DNA from 3 places in the Pseudomonas sp. AC136 genome. Region 2 is predicted to be linked to each of the others. Evidence: riboswitches for the same ligand, from Rfam matches in the RefSeq annotation. Region 2 holds a riboswitch; each other region holds the start of a gene.
What was found. A riboswitch is a leader RNA that binds a small molecule or an ion and turns the genes downstream of it on or off. The one in region 2 is predicted to bind cobalamin.

Region 1: linked by a shared signal. The riboswitch ahead of ACZZZU_RS17660 (TonB-dependent receptor domain-containing protein) and the one ahead of cobW (cobalamin biosynthesis protein CobW) in region 2 are both predicted to bind cobalamin.
Region 3: linked by a shared signal. The riboswitch ahead of cobO (cob(I)yrinic acid a,c-diamide adenosyltransferase) and the one ahead of cobW (cobalamin biosynthesis protein CobW) in region 2 are both predicted to bind cobalamin.

Annotation. Positions count from the first base shown of each region.
Region 1 covers NZ_OZ409865.1:3,943,859-3,949,068, forward strand. Annotated here, with positions in the region: gene ACZZZU_RS17655 (cobalamin-binding protein) at 1-447, shown strand, start outside; gene ACZZZU_RS17660 (TonB-dependent receptor domain-containing protein) at 686-2,587, opposite strand; cobalamin riboswitch at 2,677-2,909, opposite strand; gene ACZZZU_RS17665 (methyl-accepting chemotaxis protein) at 2,969-5,146, opposite strand.
Region 2 covers NZ_OZ409865.1:3,369,936-3,375,145, reverse strand. Annotated here, with positions in the region: gene cobM (precorrin-4 C(11)-methyltransferase) at 1-675, opposite strand, end outside; gene ACZZZU_RS14925 (cobalamin biosynthesis protein) at 672-1,085, opposite strand; gene ACZZZU_RS14920 (CbtA family protein) at 1,171-1,890, opposite strand; gene ACZZZU_RS14915 (CbtB domain-containing protein) at 1,934-2,119, opposite strand; cobalamin riboswitch at 2,230-2,406, opposite strand; cobalamin riboswitch at 2,520-2,728, shown strand; gene cobW (cobalamin biosynthesis protein CobW) at 2,840-3,892, shown strand; gene cobN (cobaltochelatase subunit CobN) at 4,034-5,210, shown strand, end outside.
Region 3 covers NZ_OZ409865.1:699,926-705,135, forward strand. Annotated here, with positions in the region: gene cobD (threonine-phosphate decarboxylase CobD) at 1-709, opposite strand, end outside; gene cbiB (adenosylcobinamide-phosphate synthase CbiB) at 702-1,634, opposite strand; gene bluB (5,6-dimethylbenzimidazole synthase) at 1,631-2,281, opposite strand; gene ACZZZU_RS03110 (cobyrinate a,c-diamide synthase) at 2,278-3,624, opposite strand; gene cobO (cob(I)yrinic acid a,c-diamide adenosyltransferase) at 3,624-4,235, opposite strand; cobalamin riboswitch at 4,385-4,622, opposite strand; gene ACZZZU_RS03120 (methyl-accepting chemotaxis protein) at 4,847-5,210, shown strand, end outside.

The sequences.
Region 1 (5,210 bases), 570 kb from region 2:
CAGGCCATCGGCGAGCGGGTAGGCCGCGCTGAAAACGGCCGCGAGCGCGCCGATGCATTCCGCCAGCGCCTGGCATCGCTGCAACAGCGCTACCGGCGTGATGAGCCGTTGCCGGTGTTCTATCAGGTCTGGAACTCGCCGCTGTACACGGTGGGTGGGGCGCAGATCATCAGTGATGCGCTGGGCGTATGCGGGGCGAAAAACGTATTTGCCGACGTGGCGCTGCCCGCGCCGCAAGTGAGTGTGGAAGCGGTGCTGCAGCGCGATCCCCATGTGATTGTTGGTGGCGATCAGGCGCAATTGGAAAGTTGGGCGCGCTGGCCACAGCTTAAAGCGGTGCGGCGTGGGCAATTGCTGGTGCTGCCGGATAAAGGCATTGAGCGGCCGAGTTTGCAGATGCTTGGGGCGACTGAGCGGCTTTGTGAGGCGTTGGCGGGGATGCGTTGAGCGGTTTGAAGCGCTTAGCCGGTATTTTCATGAAGCGCGCCCGGCTCGAAATTCTGGATTCCCGCCTGCGCGGGAATGACGGAGGTTTATGTCATTTCCCCCGTCATCCTCGCGCATGCGGGGATCCAGAATTGTGGTCTTTACGCAACTCTTTGGCCGCTTATGCCGCTCCCACAGGGGACGCGCGCGCGGTTTATAAAACTGTAGGAGCGGCTTCAGCCGCGATTCCTGCAAACGCCTAAATCGCCGGCGTCCACACAAACCCAAGCGTCGCCGTGCGCCCATCCTCCCGATACCCGTGGTACTCGCCGTCATGGTTGTACAGCGCCCGGCTGTAGTCTTTATCCAGCACGTTATCGACACTAAAATTCAGCACCAGCTCCCCCGACGCCTGCCAACTGCTGCGCAACCCCAGCAGTCCATATCCGGGCAATTCCCGCGTATTACCCACGTCGTCGTAGCTGCCGCTCACGGCTTGCCAATTGGCGCCGAGGCTCACTGCGCCAAAGCGGCGATCGAGGTCCAGGTTCAAGGTGCGCTTGGCCCGGCGCGGCAAGGCGTGGCCGGTTTCGCGGTCGCGGGCGTCGAGCCAGGTGGCGTTGGCCGAGGCTTGCCAGCCGAGCACGTCGCGCTCCAGCGTCAGCTCCACGCCTTGTAAGCGCGCGGTGTTGAGGTTCACCGCGCAGTACAAAAACGTCGCCGGGTCGCAGAGCACGGTGCTGATCAGGTCGCGTACGTCGTTGCGGTAAGCGGCCAGGCTCCAGCGCGTGGCCAGGTACTCGCCGCGCACTTGCAGCTCGTAAGTTTTCGAGTGCTCGGGTGACAGGCCCGGATTGCCGACATAGCCATTACCGTCATCCGGCCAGTACAGCTCGTTGTAAGTCGGTGCGCGGAAGCCTTCGCTGTAGGAGGCGATCACCGATGTGCTGTCGCCCACCGGCACGGTCAACGCGCCGTTCCAGGTGTTCTCGCTACCGAACTGTTCATTCTTGTCTCGGCGCAATCCCAGCTCGGTGGCGAACCACTCGCCCTGGAAACGATGTTGTGCAAAAGCGGCCTGGTTCCAACGGGTTTGTTGGTTGTATTGGGTGCTGCTGTGCAATTGGTCCTCGTAGAAATCGACCCCGGCGAGCACGGTGTGCTGCTCGCCTAGTTCCAAGGTGTTCAACCACGACACGGAGTCGCGGTAGGTGTTGAACACGCTCACTTCGTCGCTGAGTTTGTCTTGGCTTTTCTGCCGGCTTTCGCTGTGGCCGACTTCCCAGCGACTGCTCCAGAGGTCGTTGAACTGCGCGTCGACAAAACCGCTGGCGCTGCTGAGGGTGAAGTCGGTGTAAGGCTGCTGCGGATAGCTGAGGAAGGTGCTCATGTCGAAGCGACCGAACGGGTTGTCGTACTCGTTGCGGCCGCGTTGGTCCAGCAGGCTGACGCCGCCTTCGACGCGCTCGTTGAATTGGTGGCTGAGGTTGAAGCTCAAGGCTTTGTTGCGGTAGGCGTCGTGGTCGCTGTCGGAATCGTAGGACTGGCCGGTGCGGTCGCTGCCGGCGGTTTCGTCGAGGCTGCCGTTGAGGCTGAAGCGCGTCTGTTCATCGCCGCCACTGAGGCCCAGGCTGCGCTGCCAGCTTTGGTGACTTCCGGCGCTCACGGCCAGGCGCGGTTGCAGGCCGCTGTCGCCGCGACGGGTGAAAATCTGCACCACGCCGCCAATGGCATCGCTGCCATACAAGGCCGAGCGCGAGCCGCGTACCACCTCGATGCGTTCGATTTGTTCGAGGCTTAAAAACTGCAGACTGGCGCCGCCATCGGAGGCCGAACCGATGCGTTGGCCGTCCACCAGAATTAGGCTTTGAGTGTTGCTGCTGCCCCGAATAAACAGTGAGGTGTTGCTGCCGCGCCCACCGTTCTGCACCAGTTGCACGCCAGGCACGCGGGTGAGCAGGTCGGTGATGGAGCGGGGCTGCAAACGCTCGATGTCAGCACGGGTGAACACCTTGGCAGCAGCGGTGGCCTGCGCTAACGGCTCGGCGTTGCGGCCGGAGGTGATGACCATTTCTTGCAGCTTCAGCACTTGGTCAGTGCTTTGCGCCTGCACCACAGCGGGCAGCAGCAGCGCGGGCAGGGCGAGATGTCGGTACTTCATGGAGTATTCCTCAAAAGATTTTTGAGGAGGGCATGGGCAAGCGTGGCGCTTGAAGGCGCCTGCGCTTGATGGTGCTGCCCTCCGCAACACCAGTCGATTCCATGCAGGCCGGTCTCCGGGCTCTCGACTGAAAGGGCATCCTTTCCTGCCGCGATCACCTTCCCAGGAAACAACCCAGTGGTGTGTCGATCGGGCATGCAGCGTGGCTGCGGTCGATTACCGTTGCGGGGGCAGCGCCGGGATGGCTCCTATGGAGCGCACCGGCTTCCCGTTTAACGCCGGGCTCGTGTGAGCCGGACGCACCTGCGTGGATAAACGCCGCGCACCGTAGCGGTGGCGGCGGGGTGGGTCAAGAGGGTGGGGCGTTGCAGCAAACGCGGTTTACGCGCTTGGCTCTGCCTGCCCAAGCCGGCTGGCGGCTTTGTGCAGGTCGAGCACCAACCGCTCCAGAGCACGGGCGGCGAGCTGGGTCTGGTTTGCGGCTTCGGCGCTTTGGCCCGCGCCTGAACTGATGGTTTGCGCTTGCAGATTGGCGGCTTGAGCTTGGTCGCGCTGCGATTGCATGGCGCGGCTGATTTCGCCGATCTGCATTTGCATGCCCGCCACCTCCTCATGAATGCGCTGCAACGCCTGGTTAGCCTGCGTGGCTTGGTCAACGCTGGTGCCGACGCTGGTTTGGCATTGCTGCATCGAGCCAACCGCCTGCACGGCTTGCTGACGCATGCTGTGCAGGCTCTGGGCGATAGCGTGCGTGGCCTCGGCGGTGCGCTGGGCGAGGTTGCGCACTTCCTCGGCAACCACGGCAAAGCCACGTCCCGACTCGCCGGCCCGCGCGGCTTCAATGGCGGCGTTGAGCGCCAACAGGTTGGTTTGTTCGGCGATGCCGCGAATGGTTTCGCTGATGCTCTGCACCGCCACCGTGTGTTGGCTCAGGCCTTCGATAGTGCGGGTGGCATCGCTGACCAGGCTGGCCAGGCGGCTGATTTGTTCGGTGGTCTGCTGCACCACGCTGGCGCCTTCCTTGGCCAGTTGCAGCGCTTGTTGCGAGGCATGTTCGCTGCCCAGGATGTGCTCAGTCATGGCGCTGATGCTGTGGCTAACCCCTTGGGTGGCTTCGGCGGTCGCTTGGGCGGCGCTGTTCTGCTGGTTGGCGCACAGGCTTACGGTGCTGGAGGTCTGGTTGAGCGCGGCGCTGGTGTGGTGCAGCGCGCTGCCGGCAGAGACGATGCTCTGCATGGTGTCGTCCATCTTGTCGACGAAGCTGTTGACCCAGCCGGCCAGCGAGCCGGTTTCATCGGCTTGCAAATGGGTGGCGCTGAAGCGGTTGCTCAGCGGCGCGCCGCATTCGGCGGTGTCCAGGAAGAAGTCGCACAGCGCCTGCAATTTCTGGCTGCGCGGACGCAGGCTGAAGTACCAGAAGTTGAACAACACCAGCGCGCTCACGCCAAACAGCGCCCAAGGCAAATGTTCACCTTGCCAGCCCAGGCCGGCGTGGGCGCCGTACAGCAACGCGGCGGCGACCCCGACATTCAGCAGCAGCGCTTTGAGCAAGGTGTAACTGAGGCTGCGCGGGCGATACACCTCTTCCAGATCGCCCTCGCACATCATCCCCCAGGTATCGGGCGACCCGGGCAGGTTGAGGGTCAGGCCGGCGCCGACTACGGGCACGCGGCGGTAATCCGGGTAGCCGGGATACAGCACGAACAGGTTGCTGCCGCAGCGCATGGTTTCGCGCACGCCGGGGTGCAACTCCTGGGTGGCGGGGTCGGTAAAGCGCAGTTCGAATTCGGTGTGCTGGGTAACGCGCACGGTGCCGAACGGGGTGTGCACGCCGTCCTTGAGGTTTTCGCCAGCGCTGAAGGTGCTGTCTTCAAAGCGTGAGCGCGACAGCGCGGTGCCGGGCGCGATGGCCGGGTCATACACCGACTTGATCATAAATAAATAGTTGTCGCCGGAGTCGCGGTACACGTGGCCGGCTTCGCGTTGGATCAAGTCGCTCATCACATCGTTGGGAATGCGCGCGCACAGGCAGGCGACGGTTTTGCCGGCGACGATCAGCGGCTGGTGAAACATCAGCGTCACGGCGTCATGGAAGCGCGAGGTGGTGGCACCGAGCGTGGCGGTGACTTGATCTTTGTAAGGCCCGAGCAGAAACGGCGCGCGAAGACCGGCGGCCAGCGCTTTGGCGTCGTGGCGTTGCCCCACTCGCGGCGCATGGGTGGAGGCGAGCAACGTGCCGTCGGCGCTGACCACAAACAGCTCCGACACCTCGCGCATCGGCTCGGCAATGCGCTGCAACTGGGCGGCATCCACGCGCGGCCATTGCTCGCTCAGCGTTGCCGCTACCTGATGCAGTTGCTGCCAATGTTGCTGCGTCCAGCCGAGCAACAACTGCGCGCGCGTGTTGGCCATGCCGGTAAAGGTTTTTTCCAGTCGCGCCGCCTGGTTGCGGTTGATCAGGCTGGCCCAGCGCAAGGCCCATTTGTTGTGCGTGCCCCACCAGGGCAGCCAACGCTTCTCGCGGCCGCTGAGGGCCATCTCGTGACTTTTAAGGTGCATGTCGGTGCTCGCAAATGACAAAGGGCAGTGCTTTGTCTAGCGTGCGCTTATTGCAATAACAGGA
Region 2 (5,210 bases):
CCGACCGACCACGATCAAGGCCGTGCGCTGAAAGCCTTTCGCCGTCACCGCCGCTTCGATATCGGCCAGGGTGCCACGCACCCAATCCTGATCGGGCCAACTGGCGCGGTGCACCACTGCGATGGGGCAATCGGCGCCGTAATGCGGCACCAGCGCTTCGACGATTTTGCCCAGGTGCTGCACGCCCAAGTGAATGGCCATGGTGGTGCCATGGCGGGCCAGGTCGGCTAGCTCCTCGCCTTCCGGCATTTTCGAGCGGCTGCCGTAACGCGTGAGAATCACCGTTTGCGCAATGCCGGGCAGCGTCAGCTCGCTTTCCAGCAAGGCCGCGCAGGCTGCCGTTGCGGTGACGCCGGGCACGATTTCGAAGGGAATATTCAGGCGGCGTAAATGGCGAATCTGCTCGCCGATTGCGCCGTATAACGACGGATCACCCGAGTGCACGCGGGCAACGTTCTGCCCCTGGCTGTGGGCCGTCTCGATCAGGCGGATGATTTCATCCAGATGCAGCTCGGCGGTGTTCACCACGGTATCTGCGCGATGGCCCTCCAGCACCGCCTCTGGCACCAGCGAACCGGCGTACAGCAACACCGGGCAGCTGCGTATCAAGCGCTGGCCTTTCACGGTAATCAGCTCGGGGTCGCCAGGGCCGGCGCCGATGAAATACACCGTCATACGCATTCCTCCACGCCGGCGATGGCCACGGTGGCGCTCGCGCTGATGTGTTTACCGATTAAAAGCCCGGCGCGTTTTCCCGTCACCGCTTCCACCTGCGCCAGAGCGCTTGCCTCGGCGACGCTGACTGCGCCAGTTGCGCGCAGGGCAATGGCCGACACGCTGCTGACGCGATCACTGGCTGCGTCCAACTGAGCCGGTGGCAGCCACGCGAGCGGCAAGCGCAACGTCGCGGCGAGCGCGCGAAGGCCGGCTTCATCACGTTTATGTTCAACGCTGGCGAGGCCGGCGACGTCGCCGAGGCCCAACCCGTGCGCGGCCAAGGTGTGTTCCAGCAATTGGCGAAGTTCAGCCTCGCTACAACCCGCGCGGCATCCGATTCCAGCGATAAAAGGCGCAACGATAGGCACAGAGAAAAACGCCTGAGTAGGTAAGAAAAAAACCCGCTGAGAGCATGGCCCTTCAGCGGGTTCTTGCGCAGCACCAACGAGGGGGTTACACCGCGCTCTTGCCCGCAAACCGGCGATACAGCCAGGCGCTCAGCAAGCCCAGGGCCGACCAGAACAGCGCGTTGGTAATCAGCGAGGCCCAGATGAACTGATGCTCCAGCGCCTCGGGCGCCAAGCTCGAATGCACCTCAGGCTGCGGCGCGCCGATGACATGTGGCACCACCAGCAACACAGCGCCGATCACTTTCACCGCCCAGTGGCGGGCGAATACCAAAAAGGCCAGGCCCACGGCGGTCGCGGTTGCGGTGCCGATCCACCAGTACTGACGCAGCTGCAAATCAGCAGCGGCGGTGCCAGGCAATTCAGGCGGCAGACCGAGCGAAGGTGCCAGCGAAAAGGTGGCGAAACCCGCCAGGCCCCAGAACAGACCGTCTCGGGTACGACCCGGCGCGCGCAAGGTAAACAAGCCCGCCAACATCAGCGCGAAACCAACGGCAACCACCAGGTTGGCGCCCGTGGTCGACGCGACGCGTTGCCAGCCATCTTCCGGCGACCACGCTTCGCTGCTGTGTTCATGGGAATGGGCGGCGGCGCCCGGTTCGTGGCTGTGCTCAGCCGGCGCCACTTGCACGGCGGCGGGCTCAGCGCTTTCAAAGGTTTCGCCCTGAAGAATCAGCGGCGCCACCCAGAAGCTTTGCAACAGGGTCAGAAACAGGGCACCCAGCAGCCCGGCAAACCCGGCGGTTTGCGCAATACGCTTAATCATTTCGCGGTCTCTTCAGTCGCACGCACACTTGGTGGCACAGAAATTAGTGGCACGGAAACGCGGCACTGTGGCGGGTGTCGTGAGCAGCGTTGTGTACCGCCTCGACATGGGAGAAACCGGCGAAATACACCAGCAACGCGCCCAACAGGCCGGCGCCGATGGCGACCACGAGACGCTGAGAAAGCGAGGCGCTGGCCTCGGCAGAATGAGTAAGGGTGCTACTGGACATGACCGTTCCCTCTGAACTGGAAATGAAAACGTAGCAGAAGGGAACGCACGAGGAGCCGAATGCGAGCGCATTCAGACTTCCGGCTTGCGCCCGCCCACCGCGGGTTTTGCCTACTGGTATGAATTCAGGCCGGTCTCCGGGCTCGCATGGCTGAAGGGTTTCAACACACGCCTACCGTTGCGGGGGCAGCGTCGGACTAACTGCTCCAGAACCGACCAGAGCGCGCACCGACTTCCCGTTTCACCTTGCGCACGACGACGCAAGACACCTGAAACAGCGCGCTAGAACACCATTTTCATCGGCAAAGGTCAACGCTGACGTGCCTCGCCCGTGCAGGCTTCCATGTCCAGAAGCTGGATGATCGGACCTCATCGAATTTGACCCATCCCCCACCACTGCGTAGCCTTGCTCGCTTCGAGGTCTCGGCGTATTTGCGCCAGAGCTAAGAGGGAACGCGGTGCGCTGAACAGCCAGGCCGCGGCTGCCCCCGCAACTGTAAACGACCGGCTTTCTTCCAGTGCCACTGCCACGCGCGGGAAGGCGAGGAAAGCGGCCCGCATCAAGGGCCATGTCGTGAGCCAGGAGACCTGCCTCGAACCTATTCACGACAACCGGGCGGGGTGATCCGGTGGCGAATTCTGCGGTGAGCGCTCTGCTCGCTGTAGCCGTCGCAGCCGCCCGCCGATCCGATTTCGCGCGTATCCAACAGGGCTGCATTCGATGAAAAGCTTGGCCAAACTCCCCGTCACCATCGTCACCGGCTTCCTCGGCGCCGGCAAAACCACGCTGCTGCGCCATATGCTCGACAACGCCGAAGGCCGCCGCATTGCGGTGATCGTCAATGAATTTGGCGAGCTGGGTATCGACGGTGAAATCCTCAAGCAATGCACCATCGGCTGCACCGAAGAAGAAGCCAACGGCCGCGTTTACGAGCTGGCCAACGGTTGCCTGTGCTGCACGGTGCAGGAGGAATTCTTCCCGGTGATGCGCGAGCTGGTGGCGCGTCGCGGCGACCTTGACCAAATTCTTATCGAAACCTCGGGCCTGGCCCTGCCCAAGCCATTGGTGCAGGCCTTCAACTGGCCGGAAATTCGCAATGCCTGCACCGTCGATGCGGTGATCACTGTGGTCGACAGTCCTGCCGTGGCCGCCGGCACGTTTGCCGCGTTTCCGGACCAGGTCGACGCACAGCGCCGCGAAGACCCGAACCTGGACCACGAATCGCCGCTGCACGAGCTGTTCGCCGACCAACTGGCCAGCGCCGACCTGGTGATTCTCAACAAAGCCGACCTGCTCAGCCCTGAAGCGCTGGCGGCCGTGCGTGCAGAAGTGGCCGAGGAACTGCCGCCAGCGGTGAAGGTGATCGAAGCGCGCAGCGGTGTGTTGCCGTTGTCGGTGCTGCTGGGCCTGAATTCGGAAACCGAGCTGCACATCGACAGCCGCAAAACCCACCACGATCTTGAAGACCACGAAGAGCATGACCACGACGAGTTCGACTCCTTCTCCGTGGAACTGCCGGAAGTCGAAGAAGCGCAGTTGCTGGCTGCGCTCAACGGCCTGGTGGAGCGTCACGGCGTGCTGCGCATCAAAGGCTTCGCCGCCATTCCCGGCAAACCGATGCGCCTGCTGATTCAGGGCGTGGGCAAGCGTTTCGACAAACACTTCGACCGCGCGTGGCGCAGCGATGAAACGCGCAGCAGTCATTTGGTGATCATTGGCCAGGAGTTGGATGAGGCGGTGATTAGTAACGAATTGCGCCAGGCATTGGTGTGAGCACGCGGCAATTGCCTTTGCTCCCTCTCCCGCTCGCGGGAGAGGGTTGGGGTGAGGGCAGCGGTTTTGCGTTAGCCCCGGCCCTCACCCTCGGTCCCTCTCCCGCAAGCGGGAGAGGGAAGCACAGCATCTGAGTTTGTTATGCACTTACTGCGCACCCAACCCGGTGGTTTCGTCCCCGCTGATGGCATCGCCCATCTGGCGCAAACCCCTGCGGATGTGGTGATTCTGTGCACCGGTGACTCGCACCTTTCGCTGCTCGCCGCCGCTGCCCAAACCCTGCCGGACGATTACCCAAGCCTGCGCCTGGCCAGCCCCGCGCAGTTGCAAAATCACGCCTCGGTGGACCTCTACGTCGAGGAAGTGCTGCAACACGCCAAGGTGATTCTGGTATCGGTGCACGGCGGGCTGAGTTATTGGCGCTACGGCATTGAGCGGCTGGTGGAACTGGCGCAACGCGGCGCACAGTTGATTCTGGTGCCAGGCGATGACAGCCCGGACCCGGAGCTAACCGCCCTCGGCACCGTCGCGCCGGAGCAGGCCGAACGCCTGTGGCAGTACCTGCGCCAGGGCGGCGTCGACAACGCCCGTCAGCTGTTTCATTACCTGGCCGCCACTTGGCTCAACGGCGATTACCCCTGGGCCGAGCCGCAGCCGTTGCCGCGTGTGGGCGTGTACCACCCCAGCGAGGCCAATGCCGGACTGACAGATTGGCAAGCGACCTGGACAGCCGGTCAGCCGGTGGTCGGCCTGCTGTTTTATCGCACTCACGTGCAGTCGGCGAACACCGCCTTTATCCACAGCTTCTGCGAGCGCTTGAGCGCGCAAGGGCTGAACCCGCTGCCCATCGCCGTCGCCAGTTTGAAAGAAGCCGCGTGCCTGGCCGTGGTCGAAGACCTGCTCGACGAAAGCAATGCCAGCCTGATCATCAACACCACCGGCTTTGCCCAATCCAACCCCGAGCAGCCCAACTTGCGCCCGTTCCGCCGCAATGTGCCCGTGCTGCAAGCCATCTGCGCCCTGGACAACCAGCCGCTATGGCAAGCCAACCCGCAGGGCCTGGGCTCGCGCGACCTGGCCATGCACATCGCCTTGCCGGAACTCGACGGCAGGGTGATTACCCGCCCCATCAGTTTCAAGGGCCTGGCCTGGCGCAGCGAGCGCAGCCAGAGCGATGTGGTGTGTTACGAAGCCGATCTGGAGCGCATGGACTTTGTCGCCGAGCTGGCGCGCCGCTGGGTGGCCCTGGCGCGCGTTTCGAACGCCGACAAACGCATCGCCCTGGTGCTCGCCAATTACCCCACCCGCGATGGCCGCA
Region 3 (5,210 bases), 2.7 Mb from region 2:
CGGCGCGGGTTGGCCCGTTAACGGTCCAGGGGCCGAGGCGATCGGCCAGGGCTTGCAGCAGCGCTGGCGCCGCCAGCACGCAGCCCAGTCGAGCGCCGGCCAGGCCGAAGAATTTGCCGAATGAGCGCAGGACGATCAGACCGTCACGCGGACAGTCGGCCGCCAGGCTGTGCTGCGGGGTGATGTCGATAAAGGCTTCGTCCACCACCAGCCACCCGCCCCGCTCCGCCAGGTTCACGTGCCAGGTCAAAAGCTGGTCGCGCGGGCACAGGCGGCCGGTGGGGTTGTTGGGGTTGACCACCACGAGCACGTCCAGCTCATGGAGCTGCGCGGCTACGTCGGCCTCGGTCAATTCGCGAACGTCGTGCCCGGCTTCGCGCCAGGCGTGGGCATGTTCGGCGTAGCACGGCGACAGCACGCCCACACGGCTGCGCCCACGCAAACGCGGCAATAGCTGAAGGGCTGCTTGTGAACCGGCCACCGGCAGCAGCTGCTCCACGCCGTAATACGCGCAGGCAGCGGCGGTTAAGCCGTCGTCATCTTCGGGCAGCCGCGCCCAGGCGCTGACGGGAATCTCGGCCAGGGGAAACGGCCACGGCGCGATGCCGGTGGACAGGTCCAGCCAGTCTTCGACGGCAATGTCGTAGTCACGCGCGGCCTGTTGCAGTCGGCCGCCATGGAGCAGGCCGGCGCTGATTGGCTTAGGCAAACAGGCGCCCTCCGAGCAGCAACACCAACAGCCACAGCAGCACGCCACGACGCACCAACCGCACGGCGCGCTCAATGGTGTCGGCGTCCGGCGGCGGGCCTTCGCCCAAGGGTGGGCGTTCACGCAGGGCGCCGTGGTACATGGCCGGTCGCCCCAGCGCTACGCCCAGCGCACCAGCGCCCGCCGCCATTACCGGGCCGGCGTTTGGGCTGTACCAGGTGAAGCCCTGCCGGCACCAGCAGCGCAAGGCCAGACGGGTGTTGCCGAGCAGCGCGTAGGTGAGCGCCACCAGCCGCGCCGGGATCAGGTTGAGCACATCGTCGATGCGCGCCGCCGCCCAGCCAAAGCGTTCGAAACGCGGGTTGCGGTAGCCCCACATGGCGTCCAGCGTGTTGCTCAGGCGGTACAAAACCACCCCCGGCGCGCCCAGCAGCACAAACCAGAACAAGGCGGCGAACACCGCATCGCTGCCGTTTTCCAGCACCGATTCGGTGGCGGCCAGGGCCACGCCGTGCTCGTCGAGGGCGCTGGTGTCGCGGCTGACGATATAACCCACACGCTCGCGGGCTTTGGCCAGATCACCGTCGCGCAGCGCCTGCACAATCGGTTGTGCATGTTCGGTCAGGCTTTGCATGCCCAGGGCCAGGTACAGCGCGGCGATGTCCACCAGCCAGCCGATGTAGGGCAGCAGGCTCAGCAGCCAGGCGGCGACGGTCAGCGGCAGCACGGCGAGCACCCAGGCGGTGACGCCATGGCTGCGCCAGCCGCGTCCGACCTCTTCGGCGTTGTCGCTGAAGGCGCGGTTGAAGCGCTGTTCGAGGGCATTGGCCAGGCGCCCAAAGCCCACCAGCGGATGCCAGCGCTTGGGTTCGCCGAAACACGCATCCAATGCCACCCCGGCGACGCTGAGCAAGGCGATGCTCATTGCGCCTCCGGCCAGGTGTCGGTGAACAGCAATTCGCTGAGCGGACGCGGCGTCGCCCAGCCTTCCTGTTGCAGCATCGGCGCTTCGTAGAATTCGGGCACCGGGCCCACGCACAGCACCGCCACCGGTTTGGCCCCGGCAGGCAGGCGCAGCAACTCAGCCAGCGCCTGCGGCTCGAACATCGACACCCAACCCACGCCCAGCCCTTCGGCGCGAGCGGCCAGCCAGAAATTCTGGATCGCGCAGGACACCGAGGCCAGGTCCATTTCTGGCAATGTGCGACGGCCAAACACATGGGCTTCGCGGCCATCACCCAGGGCGACCACAAGCAGCTCGGCGCAGTCGCGAATGCCCTCGACCTTCAGCCGCATAAATTCATCGGCGCGCTGTTCCAGCGCCTCGGCAGTGCGCACCCGCTCTTCTTCCACCAGCGCGTGAATGGCATGGCGCAACGGTGTTTGCGTAATGCGGATAAACCGCCACGGCTGCATCAAGCCGACGCTCGGGGCGTGGTGCGCCGCTTCGAGCAAGCGCGCCAGCACCTCGGGCGCCACTTCGCCGCCGCTGAAGTGGCGCATGTCGCGGCGCTCAGCAATGGCGCGGTAAACAGCCGCGCGCTCGGCGGCGCTGTAGGCGTGGTCGGTCATGCGAGCTGCTCGTCGCTCTGCTGAATGTGGGCGACGGCGGGCGCTGCGCCAGGCCGAAACAGTGCCGCCGCGGCCGCCGGGTTGGACGGCATATACAGGTGAATGTACGAAGCCGTCAGCCGGCCGATGCGGTACACCGCCTCGCTGGTGCGTTTGTAGGTCGGGCACACGCCACGGGCCAGCGGCTCCAGGGCGCAATGCAGCTCCGAATAGTGGTAGGTGTGGCCGCGCACGCGACCTTCGGGCAAGTCGATTTCCTGCAACGCCAGGGCTTTGAGCTTTTTATGCATGAGCGCATTGCCCGGCAACAGGCCCAACAGTTCGCCGCTGGCGCCGTCTTTGTCGGTTAGCGCGTCGAGCAGGTACAACATGCCGCCGCATTCGGCGTGCAGCGGTTTGCCCGCGGCGTGGTGGGCGTGAATGGCGGCGCGCATGGCCTGGTTGGCTTGCAGCGGCTGCAGGTGCAATTCCGGATAACCACCGGGCAAATACAGGCTGTCGACCTCGGGCAACGCGCTGTCGCGAAGTGGCGAGAATTCGATCAGCTCGGCGCCCAGCTCGCGCAGCAGGTCGAGGTTGGCCTGATAGAGAAAGGCGAACGAGGTGTCGCGCGCCACGCCAATGCGCACGCCCTTGAGCAACGGCAATATCTGCCGAACCATTGGTGGCGGCGCGAAGTGCACGGGCGCCGGCAACGTGGTGTCGGCGCTGGCGGCCAGGGCGTCGGCGGCGGCGTCCAAACGGGCGTCCAGGTCTTCCAGCTCTTCGGCTTGCACCAGGCCCAGGTGCCGGCTCGGCAGTTCAATCGCGGCGCTGCGCGGCAAAGCGCCGTACCACTTGATGGCAGGCGGCAGGCAGTCGCGCAGAATTTCGCCATGCCGGGCGCTGCCGGTGCGGTTGGCGAGCACGCCGGAGAACGGCAGGTCGGCCTGGTACGTGGCCATGCCGTGAGCCATGGCGCCGAAGGTTTGCGCCATGCCGGAACCGTCGATCAGCGCCAGCACCGGCACGCCGAAGTGACGGGCCAAATCGGCGGCCGATGGCGTGCCGTCGAACAGGCCCATGACGCCTTCAATCAGAATCAGGTCGGCCTCGGCGGCGGCTTCCCAGAGCAGGCGACGGCTTTCCGCTTCGCCGACCATCCACAAATCCAGCTGGTACACCGGCGCACCACTGGCGCGGGCGAGAATCATGGGGTCGAGAAAGTCCGGCCCGCATTTGAATACCCGAACCCGTTTGCCTTGGCGTGTGTGCAGGCGCGCCAGGGCAGCGGTGACGGTGGTTTTGCCCTGGCCGGACGCCGGTGCGGCGATCAACAGCGCCGGGCATGCGTGGCTCTGCATCAGAACTCCACCCCGGCCTGGGCTTTAACGCCGGACTTGAAGGCGTGCTTGACCATGGCCATTTCGGTCACGGTGTCGGCCGCTTCAATGAGCGCAGGCGGTGCGCCACGGCCGGTGGCGACCACGTGCTGAAATTCCGGGCGGCCGCCGATATCGGCGAGCACGGTGTCGAGGTCGAGGTAATTGTGTTTGAGGGCGATGTTCAGCTCGTCCAGCACCACCAGGCCGATGGCCGGGTCGTTGAGCATGTCTTTGGCCACGGCCCAGGCGGCGACTGCTTTGTCGATATCGCGCTGGCGGTCCTGGGTGTCCCAGGTGTAGCCCTCGCCCATCACGTGGTAGCTGACTTCTTCGGGGAAGCGGCGGAAGAAGCGTTCTTCGCCGGTGCTGGCCGCGCCTTTGATGAACTGCACCACGCCCACTTTCATGCCATGGCCCAAGGCCCGCGCGACCATGCCAAACGCCGAGCTGCTTTTGCCTTTGCCATTGCCGGTGTGCACCAGCAGCAGGCCGTATTCGTTCTGGGCCTGGGCGATTTTCTCGTCGATAAGGGCTTTTTTGCGGGCCATGCGCGCCTTGTGGCGGGCGTCGCGTTCTGCGGATTCGCTCATTGCGGTCTCAGCTCTTCAACATCAATTGTCCAGGCCGGGAAAGCCCGCGCGAGGCGGCGGTTTTCCAACGGCTTGGTTGAGGCTAGCGGAGAACGGCAGACGCAGGGATTGCAGACAATCACCCGACGCCAGACAAAGCCCTCCGCAATGCCGTGGTACTGCGACAGGCCGGTCTCCGGGCTAATGAGCGCGGCCAGTGATGGCCAACAGAACAGCGCGCCTTCCCGTGTTCAACACAGTGGCTAGTGCGGTGTTCAGCTCAATTACCGTTGCGGGGGCAGCGTCGGCTTGTGCCGTTTCTTTTGTACGCGCAACACGTGCAAAACAAGCGGGACCGACTTCCCTGTTTCACCGCCAAATGGCGGCACCTGAAGCGAGGGTGGCAGGTTAGAGGGTTGCAGGTTGAGCGTCAATTCGGCGGGGGTCGCCAACTCGGCGCACTTCTGTATAGGGGAAACCCCTACAAAGCCTGTAGGGGGTGCCCCGATTTTTCGCTTAGCCGCGGCTGCCTATAGTTCACCCAACTTGAACCTGGTCGGGAATTTGCCGTGTTGGCCTATTGCGCGCTTTACCTTGGAGTTGTCATCAGCCTGATTGGCCTGGGCGTGTCCATGCCGTGGTTGGCCGGTGCCGGTCTGGCGGTTACCGCCTTGGCCGGCGTGTTTGTAAGGCCGAGCAAGGCGCCGGTAACCGAGCCGGTTTACGTTGAAGAGACCGCGCCAACCCTGGACAACCAACCGCTGCTTAGCGCCCTGCTGCCGACCTGGAACGACAACCTCGGCCAGGTGCGCCAATTGCTGGGCAGCAATGTCAGCGCGCTGTTCGAGCGCTTCGCCAGTTTGGTCGATCGGCTGCAACAAACCCTCAACCGCTCCGAAAGCGTGCTCGGCAATAACGGCATCGGCGACAGCCTGCGCACCGCCAACGCGCGCCTCGACGAAGTAACCAGCGCGTTCCACGCCGCCAGCGACAACC